One region of the Paraburkholderia sp. CNPSo 3076 genome, then DNA from elsewhere that is predicted to be linked to it. Evidence: predicted binding sites of a transcription regulator. Region 1 holds the regulator's gene; each other region holds the start of a gene.
The links. Region 1 encodes LexA, which represses DNA repair genes until DNA is damaged. Its sites were predicted from a motif close to ACTGTATNNNNATACAGT; they were not measured.

Region 2: the regulator LexA is predicted to act here: its motif matches at 1,992-2,009, upstream of imuA (translesion DNA synthesis-associated protein ImuA).
Region 3: the regulator LexA is predicted to act here: its motif matches at 4,669-4,686, upstream of recA (recombinase RecA).
Region 4: the regulator LexA is predicted to act here: its motif matches at 3,824-3,841, upstream of M3A49_RS03600 (VRR-NUC domain-containing protein).

What each region holds. Positions count from the first base shown of each region.
Region 1 is NZ_JAPMAL010000009.1:81,091-88,668, reverse strand. Features, by position in the region: gene M3A49_RS12430 (permease) at 1-488, shown strand, start outside; gene M3A49_RS12425 (hypothetical protein) at 593-1,015, shown strand; gene M3A49_RS12420 (ABC transporter permease) at 1,034-1,870, opposite strand; gene nodI (nodulation factor ABC transporter ATP-binding protein NodI) at 1,929-2,843, opposite strand; gene M3A49_RS12410 (universal stress protein) at 3,164-3,634, shown strand; gene M3A49_RS12405 (DUF2939 domain-containing protein) at 3,696-4,379, opposite strand; gene M3A49_RS12400 (hypothetical protein) at 4,476-4,853, opposite strand; gene lexA (transcriptional repressor LexA) at 4,941-5,591, opposite strand; gene M3A49_RS12390 (sulfate ABC transporter substrate-binding protein) at 5,884-6,942, shown strand; gene cysT (sulfate ABC transporter permease subunit CysT) at 7,068-7,578, shown strand, end outside.
Region 2 is NZ_JAPMAL010000021.1:12,411-19,988, forward strand. Features, by position in the region: tRNA gene M3A49_RS24115 (tRNA-Pro) at 1-3, shown strand, start outside; gene M3A49_RS24120 (NAD(P)/FAD-dependent oxidoreductase) at 176-1,798, shown strand; gene imuA (translesion DNA synthesis-associated protein ImuA) at 2,094-2,951, shown strand; gene M3A49_RS24130 (Y-family DNA polymerase) at 2,860-4,458, shown strand; gene M3A49_RS24135 (error-prone DNA polymerase) at 4,493-7,578, shown strand, end outside.
Region 3 is NZ_JAPMAL010000047.1:90,714-98,291, forward strand. Features, by position in the region: gene M3A49_RS37245 (MFS transporter) at 111-1,769, opposite strand; gene M3A49_RS37250 (sensor histidine kinase) at 2,091-3,740, opposite strand; gene M3A49_RS37255 (response regulator transcription factor) at 3,753-4,517, opposite strand; gene recA (recombinase RecA) at 4,766-5,842, shown strand; gene recX (recombination regulator RecX) at 5,896-6,786, shown strand; gene M3A49_RS37270 (DUF2889 domain-containing protein) at 6,905-7,578, shown strand, end outside.
Region 4 is NZ_JAPMAL010000002.1:282,211-289,788, reverse strand. Features, by position in the region: gene M3A49_RS03605 (ATP-dependent DNA helicase) at 1-2,086, opposite strand, end outside; gene M3A49_RS03600 (VRR-NUC domain-containing protein) at 2,083-3,816, opposite strand; gene M3A49_RS03595 (hypothetical protein) at 3,937-4,515, shown strand; gene M3A49_RS03590 (DUF3443 family protein) at 4,645-4,917, opposite strand; gene bamC (outer membrane protein assembly factor BamC) at 5,282-6,526, shown strand; gene M3A49_RS03580 (L-lactate permease) at 6,642-7,578, opposite strand, start outside.

The DNA of each region.
Region 1 (7,578 bases):
GCAACCGGCTCGTTACACCCGAGGAATCGCGTGCCGCCGACGACCGCCTCGCGCAACTCGCCCAGCAGCAGGCCGAAGGCGGCAACGTCTTCGTGCGCTGGGCGCGTATCTTCGCGCGCATGGCCGTGCGGCTGGTGCCGGAATACATCGTGCTGGTGCTGTTGCTCGGCGCCGCGCGAGCGTGGCTGTTCCCGCACATCGGCCCGGAAGTCACGAGCAGCCTTGGCTGGATCGTCACGTTCGCCGTGGTCGGCATGCTGTTCGTGATTCCCACGGCCGGCGAGGTCCCCATCATCCAGGCGATGCTCGCGCTCGGCATGGGCGTGGGGCCCGCGGGCGCGCTGCTGATGACGCTGCCGCCCGTGAGCGTGCCGTCGTTCGCGATGCTGGCGGGCTCGTTCCGGCCGCGCATGCTTGCCGTCGTGGGCACGACGGTGGTGTTCTTCGGCATCGCCGCCGGGCTAGCGGCGGTGGCCCTCGGCTTCTAGGGACGCCGGGACGAGGCAGGCGCCATGCGCTCAGCGTTGGCATTCTTGTAATACGCGGGCGGTTCGCCGTCCGCCACGGAGCGGGCCGCGGCCCGAAAACCAGCATGGCAAAGCAAAAAACCAATCCGAAACTCGAGCAGGCGCTCACGCGCGGCGATCTCGCCATTCGCCAGGCCAATTCGGCCCGCGCCACGGCGGTGCTGCGCGCGCTCGGCAAGATGATCGTCGAGGCTTCGGCCACCATCGGCGTCGAGGCGGATACCTCGATTCCCGACGGCGATCGCATTTACGACCCGGCCGACGGTCTCTGGCCGCAGTCGCTGCTGGTTTCGCTCGATGGCCCGGTGGAGGAGTCGGATCCCGAAGAGGTCCGCACGGTGCGTTTGCTCGCCCAGACCCAATCGACGATGTTCCGCGTGGAATGGCATCGCGCCGACGGCAAGGTCGGCCGCCAGGAAGGCGGCCCGTTCGCGACGGTCGCGTTCATTTCGGACGTCGATATTCCCTGGGGCGATGACGAGGACTGAACGCCGCGCGGTGCGCTTTCAGCGCATCATGCGCCGGCGGAACAGCACGGAAGCGATCGCGAACGGCACCACCACGTAGATCGCGAGCACCAGCAGGTGCAGGCCTGCCTGCTCGACAGGCCGGTCGAGCATGGCGGGGCGGATCAGCGCAACGGCATGCGCGAGCGGCAGCATCAACGTGATGTGTTGCGCGGCCGCGGGCAGTTGCGCAATCGGAAAGAACACGCCGGAGAGCAGCAGCATCGGCGTGAGCACGAGCGTCTGATAAAACATGAAGAAGTCGTAGGACGGCGCGAGCGCGGTGACGATCATGGCGCAGCTCGCGAACGCGAGGCCCGCGAGCGCGATCACGGGCAGCGCGAGCAGCATGGAAGGAAAGCTCGCGTAGCCGAGCAGGCCCGCCACCACCATGATCGCCAAGCCCGAGAGCATCGACTTGCTCGCGGCCCACATCACTTCGCCGAGCACGACGTCGCCGAGCGTGAGCGGCGTGTGCATGATCGCTTCCCACGTGCGCTGCACGTGCATGCGCGAGAAGCCCGAGTACATCGACTCGAAGCTCGCCGACATCATCACCGAAGACGACACCGTGCCCGCCGCGAGAAACGCGATGTACGAGACGCCGTCGACGTGCCCCACCATCAGCCCGAGCCCGAAGCCGAGACCGAACAGATAAATCATCGGATCGGCGAGATTGCCGAACATCGACGCGAGGGCGAGCTTGCGCCAGACCAGATAGTTGCGTCGCCACACGGCCATCCAGTGCGTGGCGTTCGAAGGCAGCGCAGCGCGCGGCTCGCGCACGCTCGCATGCTTGGGGCGCGAGGGCGTCGGGTTGTTGGTGCGTGTCTGCATGGTGTCCTTGGCGATTCGTCCGCCGCCGTCGATCTTGCCGCCGTTAATCTTGCCGCCGTCAATCCTGCATCTCGCGGCCCGTGAGCCGCAGGAACACGTCTTCGAGATTCGCGGGCCGGTGCAGGTAGCGCAAATCGGAACGATGGCGCAGCTTCGCATGAACGGGCGCGGGGTCGTCCACATAGCAGAACAGCGTCTCGCCGCTGATCTCCGTGCGCTTCGCATCGGCCGCGAGTTCGTCGCGCAACGCGACCGGGTCCGGTCCGTACACCTCGATCACATCGCAGCCGATTTCCGATTCGATCAGCGCCTTGGGCGCGCCCTCGGCGATCTTGCGGCCTTCCTCGATCACGCAGACGCGATTGCAAAGCCGTTCGGCCTCCTCCATGAAATGCGTGGTGAGCAGAATCGTCTTGCCGCGCGCGAGCAGCGAGCGTAGCCGCTCCCAGATCAGATGCCGCGCCTGCGGATCGAGGCCCGTGGTGGGCTCGTCCATCACGAGCACGTCGGGGTCGTTCACGAGCGCGCGCGCGAGGGTGAGACGACGGCGCATGCCGCCGGAGAGTTCGCCCACGCGTGCGTCGGCCTTGCTTTCGAGGCGCGCGAATTCGAGCAGCGGCGCGACGAGATCGCGCGTTTCACGCGCGGACAAGCCGAAGTAGCGGCCGAACACGAGCAGATTCTCGCGCACGGTGAAGTCGGGGTCGAGATTGTCGAACTGCGGCACCACCCCCACGCGCTGGCGGGCGTGGCGCGCACGCGCCGGCACCGGCTCGCCGCACAGGCTGATGCGCCCTGCATCGGGCGAAACGATGCCGAGCAGCATGCGCAGTGTCGTGGTTTTTCCCGCGCCGTTCGGACCGAGCAGTCCGAAGCACTCGCCGGGAAGAACGTCGAACGACAGGCCGTTGACGACCGCCCTGTCTCCGTAATGTTTGATGACCTGCTCGAATTCGATGGCGGGTGCGGGCATGGACCGGTTGAACGTGAGTCGAACGGGCATCGCGCGAGTCGATCGAAGCATCGAACGGAAAATCGCACGAAACAAGGCGGCCCATTTTAGTGCATTGCTGCCTGGCGGGTCAGGCCTCGCTTCGAGGCGGTTTGACGATGCGCGGGCAAATGCATGTCGCGGCAAGCATTCGCCAGTGCACAAGATGCGTGCGCCGTTCGGGGCGCATCTGGCGTTTTTCGATGCACACCTGGCGTTTTCCAGCCCTTGCGTGTGGAATTGCGGCGCACCATCATGAGAATCGCACAGCCTGCAAATCACGCGGGCGGGGAGAAGCGATCATGGCGAGCTATAAAAAAATTCTGCTCTGTTACGACGGCTCGCGCGAAGGCCGCAAGGCACTGCGCTGCGGCGCCGACCTTGCGCTCGATCTGCAGGCTGAGACGCACCTGCTCTCGGTCGTCGACATGCGTTCGACGATCGCCCAGAGCGCCGGCCTGCTGACCGACGTGGCCTGCGGCCGCTTCGAGGAAACGGCGCGCGAGATTCTTCAGGAAGGCGTGGACTGGCTAACCGAGCGTGGCGTGCGCGCCCAGGGGCACTTCGCGTTCGGTCATCCGATCGACGAAATCGCGAATCTGGCCAACGAGCTGAATGCGGACCTCGTGGTGGTGGGCCACCGTTGCCGCACGGGGCTCTCGCGCTGGTGGATGGGCGCGGGCAACACGCCGCTGCTCGACCGCGTATCGTGCAGCATTCTCGTGGCGTGTTCGTCGGCGGCTGAGGAAAAGAAGCAGCAAGCCGCCGCGTAAGGGATCAAGCAGGCCGGTTCGCGCAGAACCGGCCTGGCTCCGCTGTCACTTCCGAACTGTCTCAGTTCGAGACGTTTCCTTCGTTTAGCTCGACCGCCGAGAGCTTCCACGAGAAGAGCCCGTGACGCTGCAGGATGGCGGCGTAGTGCTCGCCCGTATTGCCGCGGTCCCACGTGAGCGCGAACTCATTGAGGCCGCGATAGCCGGCCGTGGTCACCGGCCGAGCCTCGGGCGCGGGGTTGCCGGATGCCGCCGGAGCAGGTGGCGCGGCGGGTGCGGGTGCCGATTGAGCTGGTTCTGCCGATTGCGTGGATGGCGCGCCGGATTCTGCTGGTGGCGGCGCGTGCGGCCGGTCGCCGGGCTTGCCCGTCGGCGGCATGCCATCGAGCAGGGCGGCCACGCCTTCCGGTGTGGCGTAGGCATCCACGAGCGGACTAATCAATGCCGCGCCAATCACGGCGCCGAGGATCAGCAGCGGATTGCTGCTGTGCTGCCCCTCGACGCGCCGCTGCAGCATCTCGCCAACCTGCTGTTTCAGGCTCAGGCGCAGTGCAGGGTAATCGACGTACTCGTTGAGCGCGACGGCGTCACGCGCGTCGGCGGCGGCTTTCATGTGTTTCACCGCGATATAGGGCGACGCATAGGCGTAGCCGATCGCGGCAACCACCATGGCGAGCGCAACCGTGATCGCGACCGGCTTTTTCCAGCCTTGGGTCTTACGCGGGGTCGAGAGAGATTCCGTCATCGGCATAGGGCAAATCGTTTAGACACGGTGTTGACCGCAAACCAGGCCAAACGATCCCGCCCGTAACCTCTTCTCACATTTGAGCAGCGTTGCGGCTTACTTCGCGAGTGCAGCCGGCAGGTCGCTGTGCTGCTCGGCGATGCAGCGGTCGATCGCGCGGCAAACCGCGTCAACCGTGCCGACGAGGATGAGCCGCGACGGACCCTGATAGACGCGCACGGGCGCGCGGCGCATGGGCTGTTCGGTGTTGAGCGTGCTGTTGAGCGACACGCGCGCAAACGCTGGCTGGGCCGAGGGCAGCACCGGCAGGTCGGCCGTGCTGGCCGCCACCATCTCTGGCGAGTCTTCGAAGAGCGAGCCGCTCAGTGCGGTAGCCGAATCGCGGACTTCGCGGACCGCGCACGAGGCGATACCACGGAGATGGCGAAGACGGCCGAATTGGCGGAAGGGCAGCAAGCGGGCAAGACGTTCCATGACTCTCTCCAGGTAGTGCGCAGAGGGTGCGCAAACAATGTGCAAACAATGTGCAAACAATGTGCAAACTGCGCGCAGACGGATTGCTCAGAATTCGGTGGGGCGGATCAGCCCAACCGCGATGCCTTCGAGCGCGAATTCCGCGCTGCCGGCCTCGACAAAAATATTGTCGTAATCGGGGTTCTCGGCGATCAGCTCGAGCCCGTTCGGACGGCGCTTCAGGCGCTTCACGGTGACGTCGTCGCCAAGACGCGCCACGATGATCTGGCCGTCTTTCGCTTCGGCCTTCTTCTGCACGGCGAGCAGGTCGCCGTCGAGGATGCCGGCGTCGCGCATGGAAAGGCCGCGCACCTTCAAGAGGTAGTCGGGGCGGCTCGAGAAGAGCGCCGGGTCGCACATGTAGTTCTGCGAGATGTGCTCCTGCGCGAGGATCGGGCTGCCCGCTGCGACACGGCCAACGAGCGGCAGCGAGAGCTGCATGATGCTCGCGTGCGGAAGCGTGAACTGATGCGGCAGGTCGTCGGGCCCCGGCATGAGGCGGATGCCGCGCGAGGCGCCCGCAGCCAGTTCGATCACGCCCTTGCGCGCCAGCGCGCGCAGATGCTCCTCCGCGGAGTTCGCCGAGCTGAAGCCGAGTTCCGCCGCGATCTCGGCGCGCGTGGGCGGGAAGCCCGTGCGCTCGATGGCCCGGCGAACCAGATCGAAAACCTGCTGCTGTCGTGCGGTGAGTTTGGTCATGGCGCCACTGTATGTTTGAACAGGTAACTGTATTTTTATACAGTACTCGCCACTTTTCAAGTGTTACTTGAAGTTCGTCGACTGAGCGTTGCCATCAGGCCGCTTTCCCGCGTTTGCGCGGATGAAACCGCGCTCCAGCAGCGACTTCCTCTGTCCTTACCACTTTTGCGTATTAAAAAATGAAAAAACATCATTTTTAATAATGTAAGCAGATCGCTAGACTGGCCTCCATCGTTCGCTGCACTTCACCAAGGGGCGCAAACGAGCACACACGAGAACGGAGAACAGATAGATGGGCACGACACATACGGGGCGCGCGGGCTGGCTGAAAACACTGGCGGCAAAACTGGTGATCGGCGTTGCGCCGCTCGTCGGCGTCGCGACGATGGCGGCCATGGCGCCGGTGGCTGCTCACGCGGATACATCGCTGCTCAATGTCTCCTACGATCCGACGCGCGAACTGTACCAGGACATCAACGAAGCCTTCATCAAGCAGTGGAAGGCGAAGACGGGCGAAACGCTCACCATCAAGCAGTCGCATGGCGGCTCGGGTGCACAGGCGCGCTCGGTGCTCGACGGCCTGCAAGCCGACGTCGTGACGCTCGCGCTGGCATGGGACATCGACGCGCTCGCCAACAAGGGCATCGTCGCGAAGGACTGGCAAAAGCGCCTGCCCGACAACGCGTCGCCGTACACGTCGACCATCGTGTTCCTCGTACGCAAGGGCAACCCGAAGCACATCAAGGACTGGGATGATCTGACCAAGCCGGGCGTCTCGATCGTCACGCCGAATCCGAAGACCTCGGGCGGCGCGCGCTGGAACTATCTCGCGGCGTGGGCGTATGCGCTGCACCAACCGGGCGGCAACGAGCAGAAGGCGAAGGACTTCGTCTCGAAGCTCTACAAGAACGCGGGCGTGCTCGACTCGGGCGCACGAGGCGCCACGACGAGCTTCGTGCAGCGCGGCATCGGCGATGTGCTGATTGCATGGGAGAACGAAGCATTTCTCTCGCTCAAGGAATTCGGTCCGGACAAGTTCGAGATCGTCGTGCCTTCGGTGAGCATTCTGGCTGAGCCGCCGGTGACGGTGGTGGACAAGGTGGTCGACAAGAAGGGCACGCGCAAGGAGGCCGAGGCCTACCTGCAGTTCCTCTATAGCGAAGAGGGTCAGGAGATCGCCGCGAAGAACTTCTACCGTCCGCGTTCGGACAAGGTCCCGGCGGCGCTCACGGCGAAGTTTCCGAAGCTCAAGCTCTACACGGTCGACGACACCTTCGGCGGCTGGCCCAACGCGCAGAAGACGCATTTCGCGGATGGCGGCGTGTTCGATTCGATCTATCAACCGCAGTAAAGCTGTCAAGCAGCAAGCGGTCCGCATAGCGACGTGACCGGATAACAACGAAGCGCGCCTACGGGCGCGCTTTTCGGCGCCGCTTTGAATACAGGAAGCGCGCAACCCATGTCTGGATGATGAGCATGACCACGTTTAGATTCCGCAAGCCTAGTGCGCTGCCCGGATTCGGCTTGACGCTTGGCATCACCGTGGCTTACCTGAGCCTCGTGGTGCTCATTCCGCTCGCCGCCACCTTTCTCAAGACGGCGACACTCGACTGGAACCAGTTCGTGCGCGCAGTGTGGTCGCCGCGCGTGATCGCGTCGTACCGGCTCACGTTCACCGCCGCGCTCGGCGCGGCGTTGATCAATGCCGTATTCGGCTTCCTGCTCGCATGGGTGCTGGTGCGCTATACGTTCCCGTTCAAACGGGTGATCGATGCGCTCGTCGATCTGCCGTTCGCGCTGCCGACTTCCGTGGCGGGCATTTCGCTCGCCGCCGTGTATGCGGGCAATGGCTGGATCGGCCAGTTCCTGCAGCCGCTCGGTCTCAAGATCGCCTTCACGCCGCTCGGCGTGCTCGTGGCGCTGACCTTCATCGGCTTGCCGTTCGTCGTGCGCACGGTGCAGCCGGTACTCGAGGACTTCGAGCGCG
Region 2 (7,578 bases), on a different contig from region 1:
CCAGCAATACCGAGGGGTTACACGCCATTGGCCTGTAGCCCCTTTTTCTTTTTCTCCCATGTTGGGTCATACGCGCTCGCGTTTCGTCGTACCGCTTGCGTTCCATTTGAAAAGCCGCCGAGCTTATAAAATATGGATCGGCCACAATCCCCGTGGCGATCGCACCCTGGCAGCCATGTTACGTTTATCCGAAGTCAAACTCCCCCTCGACCACGCCGAAAGCGAACTTGAAGCCGCGATTCGGGGACGCCTCGCGGATCTCGGCGTAGCGGCGGACGCGCTCGTGCGTTACACCGTATTCCGCCGTGCGCACGACGCACGCAAGCGCTCGGATATCAAGCTGACCTATATCGTCGACGTCGAAGTCAAGGACGAAGCGGCCGTGCTCAAGCGGATCGCCGGCCAGCCGCATTGCGGGGTGACGCCGGACATGACCTACCGCTTTGTTGCGAAGGCGCCCGAGCATTCGACGCGTCCGCGTCCGGTGGTGATCGGCATGGGACCGTGCGGCCTGTTCGCGGGACTGATCCTCGCGCAGATGGGCTTTCGTCCCATCATCCTCGAACGCGGCAAGGCCGTGCGAGAGCGCACCAAGGACACCTTCGGGCTGTGGCGCAAGTCCGTGCTCAACCCCGAATCCAACGTGCAGTTCGGCGAAGGCGGGGCCGGGACGTTTTCCGACGGCAAGCTGTACAGCCAGATCAAGGATCCGCACCACTACGGCCGCAAGGTGCTCGAGGAGTTCGTCAAGGCGGGCGCGCCGGAAGACATCCTGTATCTGAGCCGGCCGCACATCGGCACGTTCCGTCTTGTCAGCATGGTGGAAAAAATGCGCGCCACCATCCACGAGCTGGGCGGTGAAGTGCGCTTCGAAACCCGCGTCGAAGACATCGAAATCGAACAGGGCAAGGTGCGCGCGCTCAAGCTTTCGAACGGCGAGACGCTGCCGTGCGACCACGTCGTGCTGGCCGTCGGCCATAGCGCCCGCGACACCTTCCAGATGCTGCACGAGCGCGGCGTGTTCATGGAAGCCAAGCCGTTTTCGCTGGGCTTTCGCATCGAGCATCCGCAGGGGCTGATCGATCGCAGCCGTTTCGGCAAGTTCGCGGGCCACAAGCAGCTCGGCGCGGCCGACTACAAGGTGGTGCATCACGCCAATAATGGACGGGCGGTCTATAGCTTCTGCATGTGTCCGGGCGGCACGGTGGTCGCGGCGACTTCCGAACCCGGCCGCGTGGTCACCAATGGCATGAGCCAGTATTCGCGGGCCGAGCGCAACGCGAATGCGGGCATCGTCGTCGGCATCACGCCGGAGGACTATCCGGGCGGCCCGCTCGCGGGCATCGCCTTCCAGCGCAAGTGGGAAGAACGGGCGTTCGAACTCGGCGGCGGCAATTACCAGGCGCCGGGCCAGCTGGTGGGCGACTTTATCGCCGGCCGTCCGTCGACGTCGCTGGGCTCCGTGGTGCCGTCTTACAAGCCGGGTGTGCACCCGACCGATCTCAGCACCGCGCTGCCCGACTACGTGATTGAAGCCATCCGCGAAGCCCTGCCTCAGATCGACAAGAAGATCGCAGGCTTCGCGATGCACGATGCCGTGCTCACCGGCGTGGAGACGCGCACGTCGTCGCCGCTGCGGATTCGGCGCAAAGACAATTACCAGAGCATGAACGTCGAAGGTCTGTATCCGGCCGGCGAGGGCGCCGGGTATGCCGGTGGTATCTACTCGGCGGCCATCGACGGCATCGAAGTGGCGCAAGCCGTGGCGCTCGATCTGACGTCGGCGCACGCGTCCTGATAGCAACAAGGTCCGCGCCCTTTATCGCCGTCACCCGCATCGGGCTGGCGGTGTGTATCAAGCGGCGTTTGCCCCGGACGTAAGCACGACGTCCGGCGGCCGGTCCATCGCGCAAGATGCATGGATCATGCATCTTGCAATGGATCGCAAAATGATAAGTCTCCAATTTCAGCCTCCTCCAATCTCTCAAAATACTGTATAAATATACAGGTGGAGGCGAGTCGACCTCCTTCCTGCCGATGCCCCATTTCTTGCCGGGCAGGGCGGAGCGTTCCCATCAATCAGGCCACGAACCATGGCAGCAGCCGCCCACATCACTGCGCAGACCACCGCGCAACTCGCCGCGCACTTGCCCCCCCGGCTGCAAAGCCGCGTGTGGCAAGGCGATCAGCTCGCGCGCGCCAGCGAGCGCACGGTGCCGAGCGGCCACGCCACGCTCGACGCCCAGCTCCCCGGCGCCGGCTGGCCCGCGGGCAGCCTGACCGAACTGCTCGTCGAGCAGGGCGGCGTGGGCGAGATGCGGCTCGTCGCGCCGGCGTTGCGTGCGCTCAGCGCGCAGGCGGGCCGGCACGTGCTGCTCGTCGCGCCGCCGTGGCGCCCCTACGCCTGCGCGCTCAAGGCATGGGGAGTCGCGCTCGAGCGCGTGATCTGGGTGCGCGCGGCCGAAGACGAAGCTGCCTGGGTGGCCGAGCAGGCGCTCAAGCAGGAAGGCATGGGCGCCGTGCTGCTCTGGCAGACGAAGGCGCGCGCCGACGCCGTGCGCCGTCTACAGGTCGCCGCCCAGGATTCGCAGGCGCTCGCGTTTCTCGTGCGGCCGCTCGCCGCGCGCAACCAGTCGTCGCCGGCGCCGCTGCGCATGACCTGCGCGCCGGTGCCGCCGCCCGACGACGCGAACCTGAACCGTCGGCAATGGATGCAGTTCGCCGCGCTCTCCGTCGATATCTTCAAGCGCCGCGGGCCGCCGCCCGCCCAGCCACTCGTCATTACATTGCCGCTGCAGGACGCGGTGCTGCCCCAGCCGGACGCAGCCTCCGTCGTCATGCCGTGGCCCGGGGTCAATCATGCTGTGGATCGCCGTCACCTTGCCGTTGTTGCCGCTGGAGGCCGTCAGACCTCTGATGCCGCCGGCGCCGTCAACGCCGCTCCTGTCTGAGAGCGTCGATGCCGATGTCGCCAGTGCGCCGCGCTGCTACGCGCTCGCCGACCACACGCGCATCCTGATCGCCGATCTCGACGCGCTGCGCTCAGGCGTCGAGCCCGGCAACACGCGCTCGCACGCGCTTGCGCTCGCGCCGGGGCTCGTGCTGCTCGAAGCCGATCCGGCGCGCGAGACCCGCGCGTTCGAGGCGCTCGCGCTCGCGTTGCTCGCCTATACGCCCAAGGTGTCGTTCGCGCCGTCGCACACGTTGTTGCTCGAGGTCGGCTCGGGCTTGCGTCTTTTCGGCGGCGTGCGTGCGCTGCTCGCCAGGGTCGCGGCGACGGTGGCCGGTTGCGGGCACACCGCGCGCATGGCGTGTGCGCCCACGGCTTGGGGGGCGTGGACGCTCGCGCAGGCGCACGTCACGCGCTCGTCGCGCCGCTGGCACGTGCTCAAGGAAACGACGCTCGCACGCGTGCTCGATTCGCTGCCGGTCACGCTCGCGCCGTTCGCCGCGCAGCACGACCACGCGCTCACGCAGATCGGCTGCGCGACGCTCGGCGACTTGCGGAGGTTGCCGCGCGACGGCATCGTGCGGCGTTTCGGCGACGGCGTGCTCGGCTGGCTCGCGCAGGCGCGCGGTGAAGCGCCCGATCCGCGCGTCTGGTTCGCCGCGCCGCCGTCGTTTCACGCGTCGCTCGAATTGCAGGCGCGCGTGGAGAGCGCCGAGGCGCTGCTCTTTGCCGCGCGCCGGCTCGTGATGCAGCTGGCCGGCTGGCTGGCCGCGCAGCACGCGGCGTTGAGCGGCTTCGAGCTGCGTCTGGAGCACGAGCTGGCTTCGCGTCACGCGCCGCGCACGTCTAGCCTCACGATCGCCTGGGCGTCGCCTTCGCGCGACGCCGAGCATCTGCTATGGCTGCTTCGCGAGCGCCTGAATCAGACCGAGCTCGCCGCGCCCGTGATCGGCCTTGCACTCGTCGCCTCGCAGGTGAGCGAATACGCGGCGCCCACCGACACGCTCTTTCCGATGGCCGAGGCCGCCGAGGCGTCGCTCGGGCAGCTCTTCGAACGCATCGGCGCGCGGCTTGGCGAGCAGAACGTGCTGCAGCTTTTCATCGAGGACGATCATCGGCCCGAACTGGCGATGTCGGCCCGGCCTTACCGCGAGAGCGGCGCGAAGCGTACGCGCAAGCCGCGCAAGGCCGGCAAGCCGCAGCAGGACGCCGGCGCGAGCGCGCCCGTGCAAAGCGCCTTCGACCTGCCCGAGGTGCCGCTGCCGACCCAGCCGCGCCCGGCGTGGCTGCTCGAAAAGCCGCTCAAGCTCGCGACGCGCGGCGACCGGCCCGTTTATCGACGGCCGCTGAAGACGCTCACGCGGACCGAGCGCATCGAGTCCGGCTGGTGGGACGGCGAGGGCGTCGGGCGCGACTACTACGTCGCCGCCGACGACCAGGGCCGCATGTTCTGGCTGTATCGCGAGCGCATTGGCGGGCAGTGGTATCTGCAAGGGCTTTTCGGCTAGCGCTTATTCGTCGTTCTTTCGGATTTCAGGAATCATGTCGATCAGCGGGACGGGCGCGTCGTCGCCTCCACAGTTGCCGGCGCAGTGGGCCGCGCAGCTGCCTGACTACGCCGAGCTGCACTGCCTGACCAATTTCACCTTCCTGCACGGCGCGTCGCGCCCGGGCGAGATGGTCGAGCAGGCGATCCGCCACGGCTACCGCGCGCTCGCGATCACCGACGAATGCTCGTTCGCGGGCGTCGTGCGCGCCTGGAGCGCGCTCAACGAATACGACGAGGCGCGCAAGAAGGCGTATGACGAAGCCGTGCGCGAGGCCCGCGAACGCGGCGGCCATACCGCCGCCGCAGCCCTGGGCCCGTTCGAGCCGTCGCTGCACCTGCTCACCGGCAGCGAGCTGAATCTCGTCGACGAACATGGCGCACCGTTCTGCACGATCGTTGCGCTCGCCATGACCCGCGAAGGCTACGGCAATCTTTGCGAGCTGATCACGCTTGCGCGCTCGCGGACGGCAAAGGGCAGCTATCGCGTGCATCCCGCCGATTTCACCGAGCCCGGGACGGGCTTCGAGCATCTGAAGCACTTGCGCGAGTGCGTGTTGCTGCTCGTGCCGCAGCGCACGGCCACGCTCGCGCAAACGCTGCGCGCCGCGCACTGGCTCGCGGGGTTCGCGGCCGAGCGCGCCTGGCTCGCGCTCGAACTCTGGCAAACCGGCGGCGACGACACGCAGATCGAAGTGCTGCGCCACGTCTCGCAGGAGAGCGGCCTGCCGCTCGTCGCGGCGGGCGGCGTGCTGATGCACGCGCGTTCGCGCAAGCCGTTGCAGGATACGCTGAGCGCGATCCGTATCGGCAAGCCGCTCGCTTCGTGCGGGCGCGCGCTGGAGGCGAATGCGGAGCGGCATCTGCGCTCGCGCGTGCGGCTTGGCGCGATTTATCCGCGCGAGGCGCTCGACGCGACACTCGACGTCGCGCGCCGCTGCACGTTTTCGCTCGGCGAGCTGGCCTACGAATATCCCGAGGAACTGGTGCCGCCCGGCGAGACGCCGCAGTCGTGGCTGCGCAAGCTCGTGATGAAGGGCGCACTGGAGCGCTGGCCCGACGGCCTGAACGACAAGCGCCGGAATCAGATCGAACAGGAGCTCGAGCTCATCGACGAGCTGAAGTACGAGAAGTACTTCCTCACGGTGCACGACATCGTCCGCTTCGCGCGCGATCAGAAGATCCTGTGCCAGGGGCGGGGCTCGGCGGCGAACTCGGTGGTCTGCTACTGCCTGAAGATCACGGAGATCGACCCCGTGCGCATGAACATGCTCGTGGCGCGTTTTCTCTCTCGCGCGCGCAACGAGCCGCCCGACATCGATGTCGACTTCGAGCATCAGCGCCGCGAAGAGGTCATTCAGTACATCTATCGCAAGTACGGCACGCGCCGCGCCGCGCTGGCCGCGACGCTCATCACCTATCGCTCGCGCAGCGCGTTGCGCGATGTCGGCAAGGCGCTCGGCCTCGACAGTGCGCTCGTCGAAAAACTCTCGGGCGCGCATCAGTGGTGGGACGGCCCCGATTCGATTGCGCGCCATCTGGAGGAAGCGGGCTTTTCGCCCGACTCGCACGTCACGCAGCAGCTCATCCGCCTCACGCGCGAGCTGCGCGGTTTTCCGCGCCATCTCTCGCAGCACGTGGGCGGTTTCGTGATCGCGCGCGACAAGCTCTCGCGCCTCGTGCCGATCGAAAACGCGGCGATGAAGGACCGCTACGTGATCGAGTGGGACAAGGACGATATCGACGCGCTGCGGCTGCTGAAAGTGGACGTGCTCGCGCTCGGCATGCTCTCGGCGATCCGCCGCTCGCTTGAATTCGTGGCGCTCAGGCGCGGGCTGCCCGAGATGCGCGTGCAGGACATTCCGGTCGAGGACCCGGCGGTGTATCGCATGTGCGCCAGGGCCGATACGGTCGGCGTGTTCCAGATCGAGTCGCGCGCGCAGCAGAGCATGTTGCCGCGTTTGCGGCCGCGCACGTACTACGACCTCGTGATCCAGGTGGCGATCGTGCGGCCGGGGCCGATCCAGGGCGACATGGTGCATCCGTACCTCAAGCGCCGGCACGGCGACGAGGCGGTGGAATATGCGAAGGAAGAATTGCGCCCGGTGCTCGAACGCACGCTCGGCGTGCCGATCTTCCAGGAGCAGGTGATGCATCTCGCGATGGTCGCCGCCGACTACACCGGCGAGGAAGCCGACAAGCTGCGCCGCGCGATGGCCGCATGGCGGCGCGATGGAGACCTGCGGCCGTATCAGGCCGATCTCACGAAGCGCATGCTCAAGAAGGGCTACTCGCTGGAATTCGCCGAGCGCATCTGCAAGCAGATCGAGGGTTTCGGCGACTACGGCTTTCCGGAAAGCCATGCGGCGAGTTTCGCGCTGCTCGTCTACACGAGTTCGTGGCTCAAGCGTTACGAGCCCGCGGCATTTCTGGCAGGATTGCTGAATAGTCAGCCGCTCGGTTTCTATTCGCCTTCCCAGCTCGTGCAGGATGCGAAGCGTCACGGCGTGCAGGTGCGCGCGCCCGATATCGCGTTAAGCGACTGGGCGTCGGTGCTGGAGCGGCGCGGCGCACCCGGCGAGCGGCTCGATGACGAGGCGGTTCGCGCGCGCAACGCCGAGGGGCTGCGTTATCGCGCGCTGCTGGGCGCGGCCGCGTTGACGCGCAGGGGCACGCTCAAGCGCGGCGGCCGGCGGCACAGGTTCATGGACGGCCTCAAGCGCGTCGTGCGCTCGCGCATTGCGCTTGCGCCGCGGCGCTATGGACGCGGCGGCCCGGCCGTGCGCCTCGGCTTCAGTCTCATCAAGGGCTTTTCCGAAGATGCCGCGCGGCGTGTGATTGAGGCGCGCGATCGTGCGCCATTCACCGACGTCGACGATCTCGCGCGCCGCGCGGCGCTCACGCGGCGCGAGCTGGAGGCGCTGGCGGCGTCGAACGCGCTCGCGAGCATCGCGGGCCATCGGCGCGAGGCGTGGTGGGCCGTGACCGCGCAGCACGCGGTGCCCGCGCTGTTGCGCGACGCGCCCGTGGCCGAGGCGCCGCTGGCGTTGCCGCGCGCTTCCGAAGGCGCGGAAATCGTCGC
Region 3 (7,578 bases), on a different contig from region 1:
GAAGAAAAGAATTATCGCGGTACCGCCGGAAGTTGTCAACCCCCTCGTCATCTTTTCTGCAGGGAAGGCGCTCGCCGGGCGAGAAGCCCCTCCCCGCGGCGCTCACAGCCTCAATCCTGCGCGTAAATATCCGAGTCCTTGGTTTCCTTCACGAACAGCATGCCGATCACGAACGTACCCAGCGCGATGATGATCGGGTACCAGAGGCCCGAGTAGATATCGCCGCGCGCCGCCACGATCGCGAAGGCCGTCGCCGGCAGGAAGCCGCCGAACCAGCCGTTGCCGATGTGATAGGGCAGCGACATCGAGGTGTAGCGGATGCGGGTCGGGAACATCTCCACCAGCATCGCCGCGATCGGCCCGTACACCATGGTCACGAAGATCACGAGGATCGTCAGCATCACCACCGTCATCGGCCAGTTCAGCTGCGCGGGATCGGCCTTCAGCGGATAGCCTGCCGCTTTCAGCGTGGCCGCGAGCGTCTTCTCGAACAGCGAGCCGGCTTCCTTCGCACCGGGCGCCCTGCCGTCAAATGTGTCGATGGTCGCGTCGCCCACCTTGATCTGCGCGAGCGTGCCCGCCGGGGCGGCGACGTTCTCGTAGTTCAGGCCGGCCTTCGAAAGCGCGCTCTTGGCGATGTCACACGAGCTCGTGAACTTCGAGGTGCCGACCGGGTTGAACTGGAACGAGCATTCGGCCGGATCCGCGATCACGACGATCGGCGCGCGCTGCGTAGCGGCTTCGAGCGCCGGGTTCGCGTAGTGCGTGATCGCCTTGAAGATCGGGAAGTAGGTGAGCGCCGCGATCAGGCAGCCAGCCATGATGATGGGCTTGCGGCCGATCTTGTCCGAAAGCGCGCCGAAGAACAGGAAGAACGGCGTGCCGATCAACAGCGCCAGCGCGATCAGGATGTTGGCGCTCGAGCCGTCCACCTTGAGCGTTTGCGTGAGGAAGAAGAGCGCATAGAACTGGCCCGTGTACCAGACCACGGCCTGGCCGGCCGTGAGGCCGAAGAGCGCGAGCAGCACGACCTTGAGGTTCTTCCACTGGCCGAACGCTTCCTTGATCGGCGCCTTCGAGATCTTGCCTTCCGCCTTGATGCGCTTGAACGCCGGCGATTCGTCGAGCTGCAGACGGATCCACACCGAAACCGCGAGCAGCAGGATCGAGGCGATGAACGGAATGCGCCAGGCCCATGCGGCGAACTGTTCTTCGCCAACAAACGTGCGCACGCCGAGGATCACGAGCAGCGAGAGGAACAGGCCGAGCGTGGCGGTCGTCTGGATCCACGAGGTGTAGAAGCCGCGGCGTCCGGGCGGAGCGTGTTCCGCGACGTAGGTCGCAGCGCCGCCGTACTCGCCGCCGAGCGCGAGACCCTGCAGCAGACGCATGCCGATGAAGATCACCGGTGACGCAATGCCGATCGCCGCGTAGCCGGGCAGGAAACCGACCACGAAGGTCGAGATACCCATGATGACGATCGTGACGAGGAACGTGTGCTTGCGGCCCACGAGGTCGCCGAGGCGCCCGAACACGATCGCGCCGAACGGACGCACGGCAAAGCCGGCGGCGAAGCCGAGCAGCGTGAAGATGAAGCCGGCCGTGGGATTGACGCCGGAAAAGAAGCTCTTGCTGATGAAGGCCGCAAGCGATCCGGCCAGGTAGAAGTCGTACCACTCGAACACGGTGCCGAGCGACGACGCGAAAATCACGCGTTTTTCGTCGCTGGTCATCGGCGCGTGCGAGGCGTGTCCGCCAACGGTTGCCATAGATGTCTCCAGTATTGATATGCGTGTGGTCCGTCGGGCAGGCGACTCTTAGACCCGCGGTCCTGCGGAGCATTATTGGAATGGAAACTTACGGGCTTCTGACGCGCGTGTGGGTTTCTGAATGTGGTATAGGAATGGGGTCTGATCTGCTATATTCGCCGAATGCGCGAGTAAAATCACGCATTCCGATTGGAACGTCTTATAAAGTTTGATCTTTGAGCCATGCGCCGCGGATCGGGTAAGGGTAAGTCCCATCCCGGTTTTCTGACGCGATCAGTTGGTTTCGCAGTGGTTTCGCCGCCAAAGCGCCGGCGCGGCCGCTCAAGCGAGCGCGCGCAGCCGCAGCGTCACGCGCACGAGCGTGCCGGCGAGGCGCGGCGTATCCTGATAGACGTGGTCGTCGATGGCGAGTGTCCCGCCGTGCATCGTGACGATCTCGCGCACGATCGCGAGCCCGAGCCCGCTGCCTTCACCGTCGCGCCCGAGAATGCGGTAGAAGCGCTCGAGCACGCGCTCGCGCTCGGCGCTCGGAATGCCCATGCCCGTGTCTTCCACCTCGAGATGGACCACGCCCGCCGCGGGCTCGGGCCGCACGCGCACGGTGATGCGCCCGCCCGCGGGCGTATAGCGGATCGCGTTGTCGATGAGGTTCGAGAGCATCTCGCGCAGCATCACCGGGTTGCCGTCCACTTCGACGCGCGCCGCCGCTTCGCCATCGACTTCCTCGCTGCCGTAGGCCGTTTCGGGGCCTTCGTAGCCGAGGTCCATCTGCTTGGCGAGCGCCGGCTGCACCCAGTCGCGCACGGCGTGGCGCGCCACGTCGGCTACGTCCACCGGCGTGAAGACCTGCCCCGACATGCGGTTTTCCGCGCGCGCGAGCGCGAGCAGCTGCGTGACGAGCCGCGCGGCGTGCGCGGAGCTCGTCGCGATCTGCTCGAGCGAGCGGTGCACTTCGGCGGGCGCGTTCTGGCGCAGCGCGAGTTCGGCCTGGGTGCGCAGGCCCGCGAGCGGCGTTTTCATCTGATGCGCGGCGTCGGCTATGAAGCGCTTTTGCAGTTCCATGTTCTGTTCGAGCCGCGTGAGCAGGTCGTTGAACGAGGTGACGAGCGGCTCGATTTCGGGCGGCGCGCGGCGCGCTTCGAGCGGCGAAAGATCGTCGGGGCGACGCATGCGGATGTTCGACTGCAGCGCGTGCAGGGGAGCGAGGCCCCGCGAGAGGCCGAACCACACGAGCAGGATCGCGAGCGGCAAGATCACGAACTGCGGCAGGATCACGCCCTTGATGATGTCGTTGGCGAGCTGGCGGCGCTTGTCGAGCGTTTCCGCGACCTGCACGAGCACGGGTTGGCCTTGCCGATCGGCGGCGCTGGGATGCGTCGGCTCCACCGTTGTATAGGCGACGCGGATGTCGATGCCACGCAGCGTGTCGTCGCGGAATTCGACGAGACCCGGCGGCGGTCGGTCGTCGTCGTGCGGCAGCGGCATGTCGCGATCGCCGCCGATCAGTTCGCCGCGGCTGCCGAGCACCTGATAGAACACGCTGTCGACGTTATCGGCGCGCAGGAAGTCGCGCGTGGAGGCGGGCAATGTCAGCTCGGCCACGCCGTTGACGGGCTGGATCTGGCGCGCGAGCACGTAGGCATCGGTCTCGAGCGCGCGATCGAAGGGGCCGTTGGCGATCGACTTCGCTACCAGATACGTGACCGCGATGCTCATCGGCCAGAGCAGCAGCAACGGCGCGAGCATCCAGTCGAGAATCTCGCCGAAGAGCGAGCGCGGGCGCGCCTCGGCGACGGCTTCGGCTTCGTCGGGCGGGGCGAACGGATTGGCGTAGCGGGCGTCGCGCGCGTCGTCGTCGAGGGCGTCGGCCGCGAATGCGCTCGCGCCCGGGGCGCTGTCGCCGGCCGAACCGGCCACGCCTGCGGCGCCCTTGGGCGGCACGGCGCGCGCGATGGGAGGACGCCCGGCCATCGTCGATCCTGCCTACTTGAAGTAGTGGCTGGGGGGCATCGCCGGCGCGGCGTCGGGCGCGCCGGCCTCGGTCCGGGCGGGCGTCTGGCCTGCGCCGGCCTGCGCTTCCTTTGCCTCCTTTTCGAGGCAGTAGCCGAGCCCACGCACGGTCACGATGCGCACACCGCCCGCTTCGATTTTCTTGCGCAGCCGGTGCACGTAGACTTCGATGGCGTTATTGCTGACTTCCTCGCCCCATTCGCACAGGTGGTCGACGAGCTGCTCCTTCGAGACGAGCCGCCCGAGCCGCTGCAGCAGCACTTCGAGCACGCCCAGTTCGCGCGCGGAAAGATCGAGCACCTGGTCGTTGATGCGCGCAATGCGCCCCACCTGGTCGAACGCCAGCGCGCCATGCCGCACGACGGTCGGGCCGCCGCCCGCGCCGCGCCGCGTGAGCGCACGCACGCGCGCTTCGAGCTCGTTGAGCGCGAAGGGCTTGGCCATGTAGTCGTCGGCGCCGAGGTCGAGGCCTTTGACGCGCTCGTCCACGCTGTCGGCGGCGGTGAGGATCAGCACGGGCAGGTTGGAATTGCGCGCGCGCAAACGGCGCAGCACTTCGAGGCCCGGCATTTTCGGCAGGCCCAGATCGAGAATCAAGAGGTCGAACGACTGCATCGACAAGGCAGTATCGGCATCCACGCCGCTACGCACGTGATCGACGGCATAGCCCGATTGGCGGAGTGATCTCACGAGCCCGTCCGCGAGTATGCTGTCGTCTTCGGCAATGAGGATTCGCATGTTGCGCCAGCGTCGCCTTCGAGGCTTTTTGACCTCGTAGTTAGGCTCGTAACACCCGCGCCGCGCCGCGTCCTTGAAGGCGCGGTCAGGCGACGCGCGGCGGTCTCCCGAAATTTGCGGTTCTGGATAGCCAGAAAGGCTTGCCAAAACCACTGTTTTTTTATACAGTGTCTGCGTTCGTGTGCATTAGCCCGAATGAGGCGTGCGCATGGTCACGAGACGCCGTTCATCATAGCAAAGGACGATTCATGGAAGATAGCAAGAAAGGCTCGGCTGGGCTGACTGCTGAAAAGAGCAAGGCGCTGGCCGCCGCGCTCGCGCAGATCGAAAAGCAGTTCGGCAAGGGGTCGATCATGCGACTCGGCGACGGCGATGCGGTCGAGGACATCCAGGTAGTCTCCACCGGTTCGCTCGGCCTCGACATCGCACTCGGCGTAGGCGGTCTGCCGCGCGGCCGGGTGGTCGAGATCTACGGTCCGGAATCGTCGGGCAAGACCACGCTCACGCTGCAGGTGATCGCCGAAATGCAAAAGCTCGGCGGCACGGCGGCGTTCATCGACGCGGAACACGCGCTCGACGTGCAATACGCCGCCAAGCTCGGCGTGAACGTGCCCGAACTGCTCATCTCGCAGCCGGACACGGGCGAGCAGGCGCTCGAAATCACCGACGCGCTGGTGCGCTCGGGCTCGATCGACATGATCGTGATCGACTCGGTCGCGGCGCTCGTGCCGAAGGCCGAAATCGAAGGCGAAATGGGCGACTCGCTGCCGGGTCTGCAGGCGCGTCTGATGTCGCAGGCGCTGCGCAAGCTCACCGGCACGATCAAGAAGACGAACTGCATGGTGATCTTCATCAACCAGATCCGCATGAAGATCGGCGTGATGTTCGGCAACCCGGAAACCACCACGGGCGGCAACGCGCTCAAGTTCTATTCGTCGGTGCGTCTGGACATTCGCCGCATCGGTTCGATCAAGAAGAACGACGAAGTGATCGGCAGCGAAACGCGTGTGAAGGTCGTGAAGAACAAGGTCGCGCCGCCGTTTCGCGAAGCCGTGTTCGACATTCTCTACGGCGAGGGCATCTCGCGTCAGGGCGAAATCGTCGACCTCGGCGTGCAGGCCAAGATCGTCGACAAGGCGGGTGCGTGGTACAGCTATAACGGCGAGCGCATTGGCCAGGGCAAGGACAACGCACGCGAATTCCTGCGCGAGAACGCGGACATTGCTCGCGAGATCGAAAACCGCATCCGCGAATCGCTTGGCGTGAGCACGATGCCGGACGGCGTCAAGGATTCCGGCGAAGTCGAAGTCGCTGGCGAAGAGTAAGTCCACGAGGCTCTCGTAGATAAGGCAAGCTGATGCGCAAGGGCGGGTCACACATGTCCTCGCCTTCCGGCGAGCAGGCTAACCCGCGTGCGGGTTCGTCTGTGGACAGGGGCGCCGAGCGGCGCTCCGCCGTCAAGCCTGCCGAGTCGCGCACGAGCCGCTCAAGCCATTTAAGCCGCGACGCCCAGGCGGGCGATCGCGGCTTCGCGCATTCTGGTGCGGCGTATTCCCCGCCCGCCGATCTCAGCGACGATGGCGGCGCGGTCTTCGAAGTCCCGTTCGAGGCTTTCTTCAGCGGGGCCGATGAAGCCGCGGCAAACATGCCACCAGAGCCGCCGCTGTCCGAACCAACATTCAAGCGATCGCGTCGCGCGCCTCTCGAAACGGCGCGCGAATCCAGTGCGCCGCAAGCCGACCAATACGAGCGTAGCTCGGCCAGCCGCGCCGCACGCGCTAGCGAGCGCGAACAATCGTCCACGGCGAAGCAGCGCCCCGAGCGCTCCCTCAAGGGCCGCGCGCTCGGCTATCTTTCGCGCCGCGAATACAGCCGCGCCGAACTCTCGCGCAAGCTCATGCCGTACACGGAGGACGCCGACGCACTCGAAGTCCTGCTCGATTCGCTCGAACGCGAAGGCTGGCTCTCCGACGCGCGCTTTGCCGAAAGCGTCGTGCACCGGCGCGCGTCGCGCGTGGGGGCGGGGCGTATCGTCAGCGAACTCAAGCGTCACGCGGTGGGCGAAGCGCTCATCGAAGAGGTGAGCTCGCAACTGCGCGAGACCGAGCTCGTGCGTGCCCGCACGGTCTGGCAAAAGAAGTACGGCCAGTTGCCCGAGACGCCTGCCGAACGCGCGCGCCAGGCGCGCTTTCTCGCGGCGCGCGGCTTCTCGATGTCGATCATCGGCAAGATCCTCAAGGGAATCGAGGAAGACTGGTCCGACAACTGAGCCGGCCGTCTCGAAAATCCGCGCAGGCAAGTCCCCGCCCGGCCTGTGTGTTCGCGGCTGTCTCAAATACCCGGTATGTTAAAATCGCGAGGTTTTCCCATCCGGTCTTACCTTTAGCATGCCGCTTTCTCCGCCCGTGCCCCGCCAGTTGCGCCATCAGCGCGCCATCCGGGCGGTTGCCTATGAGCGCGAAGACGGCCTGTGGGACATCGACGCGTGCCTGACCGACCACAAGCCACGCGACGTGCCGCTCGCCGCCGGTGTCCGGCCCAATGGTCTGCCGATCCATGAACTCTGGCTGCGCATTACGATCGATCGCAAGCTCAACGTCGTCGACGCCGAAGCGTCGTCCGACTGGGTGCCTTACGACGGTCAGTGCCAGAACGCTAATCCCGCCTATCGGGCCCTTATCGGGCTCAATCTCCTCGACAACTTCCGCCGCGAAGCGGGCCGGCTCCTCGCCGGCACGCTCGGCTGCACACACCTCACAGAAATGTTGGGCGTTTTGCCAACGGCTGCGGTCCAGGCGTTCGTCGGGGCAGTGTGGGACACATCGAATGGCTCGCCGGGTGAAGCGCCCGGACCGGAACTCGGCAAGACCGCCGGAGGCAATGAGGCCGCCGGTGAAAAGCCGCCCTTCCAGCTTGGCCGCTGCCATGCGCTGCGGTTCGACGGGGAGGCGGTGAAGCAGTTTTATCCGCGCTGGTATGGCCATGTGCCGCGTTCGATAGCACGCGGCGCGGAAATCCCCAGCGTGCGCGACAGCCGGAGCCCGGGCCAAGAGGGCAGGGC
Region 4 (7,578 bases), on a different contig from region 1:
CCTCGTTCACGGCGTTCACCTGCGGCATGCCGAGCGTCGCGATGAACGTGCCGATGAGCCGCGTGCCCGGCAGGTCGATGCCTTCGCCGAACGCGCCGCCCAGCACGGCGAAACCGATGCCGCGGCCGCCTTCCACGAAGCGCGCGACGAAGGCCTGCTGGGCCGCCTCGTCCATAGTGCGCGACTGGAGCCAGACGTCCACTTCCGGATGGCGCGCCGCAAACGCGTCGGCGGCTTGCTGCAGATAGTCGTAGCTGCTGAAAAAGCACAGATAGTTGCCGGGGCGCTCGGTAAATTGCGCGGCCACGCGCCCAACCAGCGCTTCGAGTGAACGTTCGCGGTCCTTATATCGCGTCGAGATATGGCGGGCGATGTGGACGTCGAGCTGCTCGGCGCGAAACGGCGTGTCGATGTCGATGCTCACCGTGTTGGCAGGCAGGCCGAGCATGTCGCTGTAGTAATGCGTGGGCGAGAGCGTCGCTGAAAAGAGCGCGATGCTGTGTGCCGTGGCGATGCGCGGGCGCAGTGCATCCGCCGGCACGATGTTGCGGATCGCGAGCGTGGAACGCGGGCGGCGCGCATTCTGATGCGCCAGTGGCGTGACGTCGAAGAGCGAATGCGTATCGAAGCTTTCGGCAATGCGCGTGAAGTGCAGGGCGTCGAAATAGAAGCGCTCGAGTTCGGGGTCGCGCACGAGCGCGGCTTCGGCGAGCTGGTCGCCGATCGCCCCGATCACGTCGCCGAGCGCGGCGACGAGGCCTTCTGGCAAGGTGTCGCTCGCACGCCAGGCGCCCGGCTGCACGGCGTTTTGTGCGTTCCAGTGCTTCTGCAGGCGTGCGAGCGCGCGCTTGAGCGGTGCGCTCGCGGCGCGGCGCAAGGCGTCGATGCGCGTTTGCACGAGTTCCGCCGAATACATCGCGCGGGCGCGCTCGGGGAGGTTGTGTGCTTCGTCCACGAGCACGCTCGCGCGCCACTGGTTGTGCGCGGCGAGCATGAACAGCATGGCGCTCGCGTCGAACCAGTAGTTGTAGTCGCCGACGATCACGTCGCTCCAGCGCGCGAGTTCCTGGCCAAGGTAGTAGGGGCACACGGCATGCTCGCTCGCCACCGCGCGCAGTGCCGCGCGATCGAGCCGCACGCGTTCGAGCGCCGCGGCACGCGCGGCCGGCAGACGGTCGTAAAAGCCGCGCGCTAGCGGGCATGATTCGCCATGACATGCCGCGTCGGGATGCTCGCAAGACTTTTCGCGCGCAACGAGTTCGAGCACGCGCAAGGGCACCTTCGTTCGTTGCGCATCGGCGCTTGCTTCGTCTTGCGCGCTTGTCAGCGTCGCCAGCGCGTCGAGCGCCAACTGACGCCCTGAGCTTTTCGCGCTCAGAAACACGACCTTGTCGATCGCTGCGCGCGGGCAGGCCTTCAATTGCGGAAAGAGCGAGCCGATGGTTTTGCCGATGCCGGTGGGCGCCTGCGCGAGCAGACAGCGCCCCTGTGTCGCCGCGCGCCAGACCGCTTCGGCAAGATCGCGCTGGCCGTGCCGAAACTGCGGATGCGGCAGGCTCAGCGCGGCGAGCGCGGCGTCGCGCGCGGCGCGGTGGGCGCTTTCCTGCGCGGCCCATGCGACGAAGCGACGGCATTGCGCTTCGAACGCGGCGCGCAATGCCGACGCGCTCGCATGCTCGACGAGCGCCGTCTCGCGGCCCGAACCGATGTCGTAGTACACCAGCGCGAGTTCGAGCGCATCGAGGCCGAGCTTGTCGCACAGGAGCGCGCCATAGACGCGCAACTGCGCCCAGTGCAGCGCGCGCTGATTCTCGCGCATCGCATCGAGGTCGCCGCGATAGGTCTTGAATTCTTCGAGCCTGCGCCGAGCGGGATCGTAGCCGTCGGCGCGGCCGCGCACGGTGAGCGACTCGAACGTGCCGCAGAGCGCGATCTCGGTCTCGTAGCCGGACGGGCGACGCGCGGCGATGGCCGCGTGGCCGGCGCGGCCATCGCTGGCGTCGGGCGAGGGCGTGAAGCGCAAGTCGAGGTCGCCGCGCTTCGCGGTGAACTCGCATAGCGTGCGCACGGCGACGGCGTAGCTCATGGCGCGCGCAGCGCCTGGGCAGCGCTGCCGTCGGCTTCGTCGGGCAGGCTGGGCCAGCGCACCTGCAACACGGAAACCGGCATGCCGTGCTGCACGCAATACGCAAGCCAACGGCGCTGGTTGTCCTGCAGACGGTCGCCGGGGCCTTTCACCTCGATCAGTTCGTAGCGCCGCTCGAGCGGCGAGAAGCGCACGAGATCGGGCAGCCCCGAGCGGTTGGCAACGGGTTCGCGCAGCAGCCGCTCGAACCACAGACGTAGATGGGCGGCGGGGAAGCAGTCGAGGGCGAGCGTGAGCAGTTCGTCGCTTAGTGCGGGCCAGGCGACGAACGGTGACTGGGTGCCGGATTTTTCCGCATAGCGCCGCAGAATCGAGTCGCGGTAGGCGTGCGATTCGAGTTCGGCGAGGCATGTTTCGAACTGCGAAGCACGGCGTGCGACGAAGTCGGCGGCGTGCAGGTCGGCGGGGCCGCGCTGGAACGGATGGAAGAACGCGCCTGGCAGCGGCGCGAACAGCGCGGGCCAGCAGAGCAGGCCGAAGAGCGCATTGATCAGCGTGTTCTCGACGTAGAACACGGGCGCTTGCGGCGTGGCGAGCGCGATGCGCGCGGCTTCCTCGACGCGCAGTGCGCGAGGCGCCGCGGGCAGCGTGAGTTCGTGCTGGGCGAACCCCGGCTCGGCGCTCGTCTTCGACTTCGCCCGCGTGCGTGCGAGACGGCCGAGCGTGCGTACCGCGCGCTGCGCTTCCTCTTCGTTTGCGGGCGCATCGGCAATGGTCTGCGCGAGCGCCAGCGCTTCCTCGCGGCGGTTCAGTTGTTCGAGCACACGCACGCGGCGGTAGCGCGATTCAGGATGACCGCAGTCGAGATAAGCGCGCCACGCGAGTTCGGGTTCGCCCGCGCGCTCGGCGGCGAGCCCCGCGGCGTGACGCAGCTTGTCGTGGCGGGCGCGCAGCCACACGTTGCCTTGCGTGCGCGGGGCCAGTGCGTCGAGCGCTTCGAGTGTTGCGGCGATGGCGGCAGCAGCGTCGAAGTTCAGGGCCTCGGCGGCGCTCTCGAGTCCGTCGCGGCAATCGCGCAGCGACAGATACGCGTCGATGTCCTCGCGGCGCTGGAACGCTCGCGAGGCACGATCGAAGGGCACGCTTTCGTAGCGAAAGACGCCGAGGTCGGCCAGCACGAACTCCGACCAGTCCTGATGCAGGTTGCCGAAGAACATGAGCCTCAGGCGCTCGCAGAGCGGGGCGCTCGCGAACAGCAGTACGGTGTCGGGTGAGGCCGGGAACCACGCATGCCAGTCGCGCGGCTCGGGCGCGGCGGCATAGTGTGCATCGAGCGCCTCGAGCGTTGCCGCGCGCGTGGCGCGCGGTTCGGGCGCGATGCCAAGGCGCGCGGCGAGCGCCTGCAGTTCGGCTTTCGTGACGAGCGCGGCGAGCGCGTCGAGATCGAGCGCGGGTGTGTCGTCGAGCCAGCCCGCCGCGACGAGTGGTGCCGCCGCCGCGCGCGGACAGCCGATCTCGTCGTACGCGAGACGGCTCGCGCGGAAATGGGGTCCCTTGCGCATCAGCATGCGCACGAAGAGCGCGCGCGACGCTTGCGGCAGCTGGGCGAAATCGTCGGCGAAGCGGCGCTCGGCGTCGTCGAACAGGTCGGCGCAGCGCGCATCGAGCCACGCTAGCGCACGCTCGAAGTTCGCGAGGTAGTAGAACGGATCGGGAGAGTCGGGAAGCACGCGCGGCACTGTACGGATATACAGCAGCGATGATAGCAGGGTCGCACGCGGGCGCGAGCGCCGTCAGGGATTCCCCGCCCCGTACGCTACAATTGCCGCAGCCTGAAAAACGGATGAGCGATGAACAAACGTAACGCATGCTTCGCCGGCCTCGCGGCCGCCGTCACCCTGCTCGCGGGATGCGCGGCGCAGTACCGCAACACCAGCACCTGCGAAGAGGCGATGCGTAGCCGCCTTGCCGAGACGACGCTCGGCGACCTGAAAGTCACGCATAGCGCGACGACGTATCGTGGTGCGCGCGTGGTGATCGAAGGGCGGCTCGAGAACGGCGCGGCGTCGGCTCCCGCGGCTGCCTCGGCGCCGTCGGCATCGGCGGCTTCGGCCGCATCGGCAGCGTCGTCCACCACGGCGCAGGGCGCCAACGAGGCGACCACGATCACCGCGCCGACGGTGCAGGCGGCGGCGCTGCCCGGCACGATTTCGGTTCCCACCGCTCCGGTCGCCCAGGGCGGCGCGCCGGAGGGCAAGCCGACCACGCCGGTCGCGGCGCTGGTCGCGAAACTCGGCATCAAGAAGGCCGCGGTCACGCCGGCGGCCGCGGAGTGCACCTTCAACGAGTCGGGCCTCGCGACGTTCCGCTGGCTCGCGCCGCCGAAGCTCGCGAAGACCACGCCCGACCCGAACGCCGCGAACGACTAAGGCGGGCGCACTCTGTTCGCGGTTGCGTTTCTACATCCGCTCGACATTCGCACAACCTGCGCTCATGAAGGCCTCTCAAGAGGCCTTCGTCGTTAGTGACCGATGAGACGTCGGCGGCCGCCGGCGCGATCAGAACGCGAAGAATGGTCCGCTTCCTGCGGGCGTGACCTGCGAGGCGATCGCCGTGAACACGCGGCGCCCGAAGAAGAACGGCAGTCCCCACCCGAACGCGCGACCGTTGTAGCCAGCGAGATTGCCGAAGGCCCAGTTGCCGCTGGCGAGCAGCGTCGTCGAGCTCGCGACCGCGAAGGTCACGGAAGCGCCCACGCCGTCGATGCCGGCTATCGTCGCGCCGAGGCTGACAGGCGAACTCGGGCAATACCCGGGCCCGTAGCGCGTGATCGTCGAGCTCTATTGAGATTTCGAGGTGAAATTAGCGCCGGGGTCGTCCTCGCAAGCGTCTGAGGCTGGCAGGGCGGCAGAGCGCAGAGGGGCGTTTTGGCGTGGATTGGAGTTAGTGCGTTGATCCTAAAGGAAATTGACGGCGACTCAGCAGGCTTGTAGTGTCGGATCGAACTTAGATGAATGGTACGGCGAGGTCGGTTTGGGGAGTCGCGATCACGGTCCGGCGCGTGTCGCCGGGGCTGATGCGGGGCCTGGATTGCGTGCCACCCCGTGGTTTTTGCACAGCGGGCCGCCGGACCGGTAAAATGTTTGGTTGATCCACGGAAACTGGCCGTGGCGTAGCCGAAGGGATTACCCGAACATGAGTGATTTTCATCAACGTCTTGCCGCACGCGCGCTTGCGCTTCTGATGGCGGGCGGGCTGGTCGCCGGCTGCAGCTCGCCGACGCCAGGCAAGATCGATTACCGTAGTGACGCCAAGGCGAAGCAGTCGTCGCTCGCTGTGCCGCCGAACATGCTCGACGAAGCGTCCGACCAACGCTCGCTCGCGCCGCAGGGCGGCGAGGCCTCGCTGTCCTCGCTCAAGCAGACCCAGGCCGCCGCGCCGCAGTCCGACGAGAGCCAGGTGGTCCCGCAGGTGCCGGGCATGCATATCCAGCGCGACGGCACGGAAAGCTGGCTCGTCATCGACAGCCGCGCGCCCGACCAGGTCTGGGCCCAGGTGCGCCGCTTCTGGCAGGAACAAGGCTTTCTGCTCGTGGTCGACCAGCGCGACAAGGGCGTGATGGAAACGGACTGGAACGAAACCCATCCGAAGATCAGCGACGGCCTCATCCGCAACACGCTCTCGTGGGCCACGGGCAACTCGTACGTGACCGCCGAGCGCAACAAGTACCGCACGCGCCTCGAAACGTCGCCCAGCGGCGGCACCTATGTGTTCATCAGCCAGAAGGGTCTGAGCGAACAGCTCTCGGGCACCAATAACGACACCAGCAAGTGGGTGCCGAAGCCCAACGATCCCGCGCTCGAAGCCGAGTACCTCAAGCGCCTCATGATGACGCTCGCGAACGCGAAGCCGGGCGTGCCCGACGCGCAGGTCGCGGCCGAAGCCGACGCCAAGGCCAACAGCAAGGGCACCGACGCGAAGAAGAATGCTCCGGACGCCGCTGCCGCCGCCATGGCCGCGCAGAACGTCGCTGCCGTGGGCCAGCAATCGGGCAGCGGATCGTCGAACTCGGGCGCGCAGGGCACGTCGGGCCAGTACACCTCGTCGGAACTCACGCTCGGCGAGCCGTACGACCGCGCATGGGTGCGCGTGGGCATCGCGCTCGATCGCGCGAACTTCACGGTGGACGATCGCGACCGCACGAAGGGCATCTACTATGTGCGCTACGTCGATCCGAAGGACCACAGCTCGGACGAACAGGGCTTCTGGAACCAGATCTTCCACGGCCGCAAGGAAAAGGTCGCGAAGCAGTACAAGCTCAACGTGCGCGCCGTGACCGACAACCAGACGCGCATCGCGATCGTGGACGACAGCGGCCAGATCGACGCGTCGCGCCCGGCGCAGGAGATCATGAGCCTCGTGGTCGACGAACTGCACTAAGCATCGCGCTTGAGCCGGCATTCGCTGGAATCGCTGGGCGGCCGATGTCGCAAAAGAAAACCCGCCTGCGCTTGCCTGCGCAGGCGGGTTTTTTTCATGCACGCGCTCGCCGTACTCAGTGCGGAATCATCCAGGTGAGCACGTTCTGCTGCAGCCACACGAGGATGCCGAGCAGCACCGTCAACAGGATCGAGTGCTTGAACGTCTTCGCGAACACATGACCTTCCTGGCCCTTGAGGTCCGTGGTCGCGACGCCCGTTGCGATGTTCTGCGGCGAGATCATCTTGCCCATGACGCCGCCCGACGAGTTGGTCGCCGCCATCAGGATGGGATTGAGGTTGAGCTGTTTCGCGGCCACCACCTGCAGGTTGCCGAACAGCGCGTTGCCCGAGGTGTCGCTGCCCGAGAGGAACACCGCGACCCAGCCGAGGAAGGCCGAAACGAGCGGGAAGAATGCGCCGACCGAAGCCGCCCCGAGACCCAGCGTATAGGTGAGCCCCGAGTAGTTCATGAGGAACGCGAGCCCGACGATGGTCGCGACCGTGAGGATGGCGATGCGCGTCTGTACCCAGGTATCGACGATCGCGACGCCGAAATCGGCGGGCTTCAGGCGCACGACGAATGCGGTGATGATCGCCGCGACGAGAATCGCCGTGCCGGTGGCGAGCGGCTGGAAGTCCCAGATCGCGCCATAGGGCGTGTTGTAGAGCGTGATGTAGACGGCCTTGTCGAGGCCCGGCCACGGCACTTTCACCTCGCCGATCGTGAAGACCTTCGCGATGGTCCAGATGATCACGACGGCCGACACGATGATCCACGGATACCAGCCCTGCGTGCCCGACACGCTGCCGCGCGCTTCGCTCGCGCGATCGACCTTGATCGTGAAGCGCGGATCCGGGGCGGGCTTCCATACGCGCAGGAACAGGATGGTGAGGATCAGCGAGATGAGCGACGAGAGCACGTCGGTGAGGCTGTAGTTGATGAAGTTGGCGGTGACGAACTGCGTGAGGGCGAAGCTGCCGCCCGCGACGAGCAGTACCGGCCAGATGCGC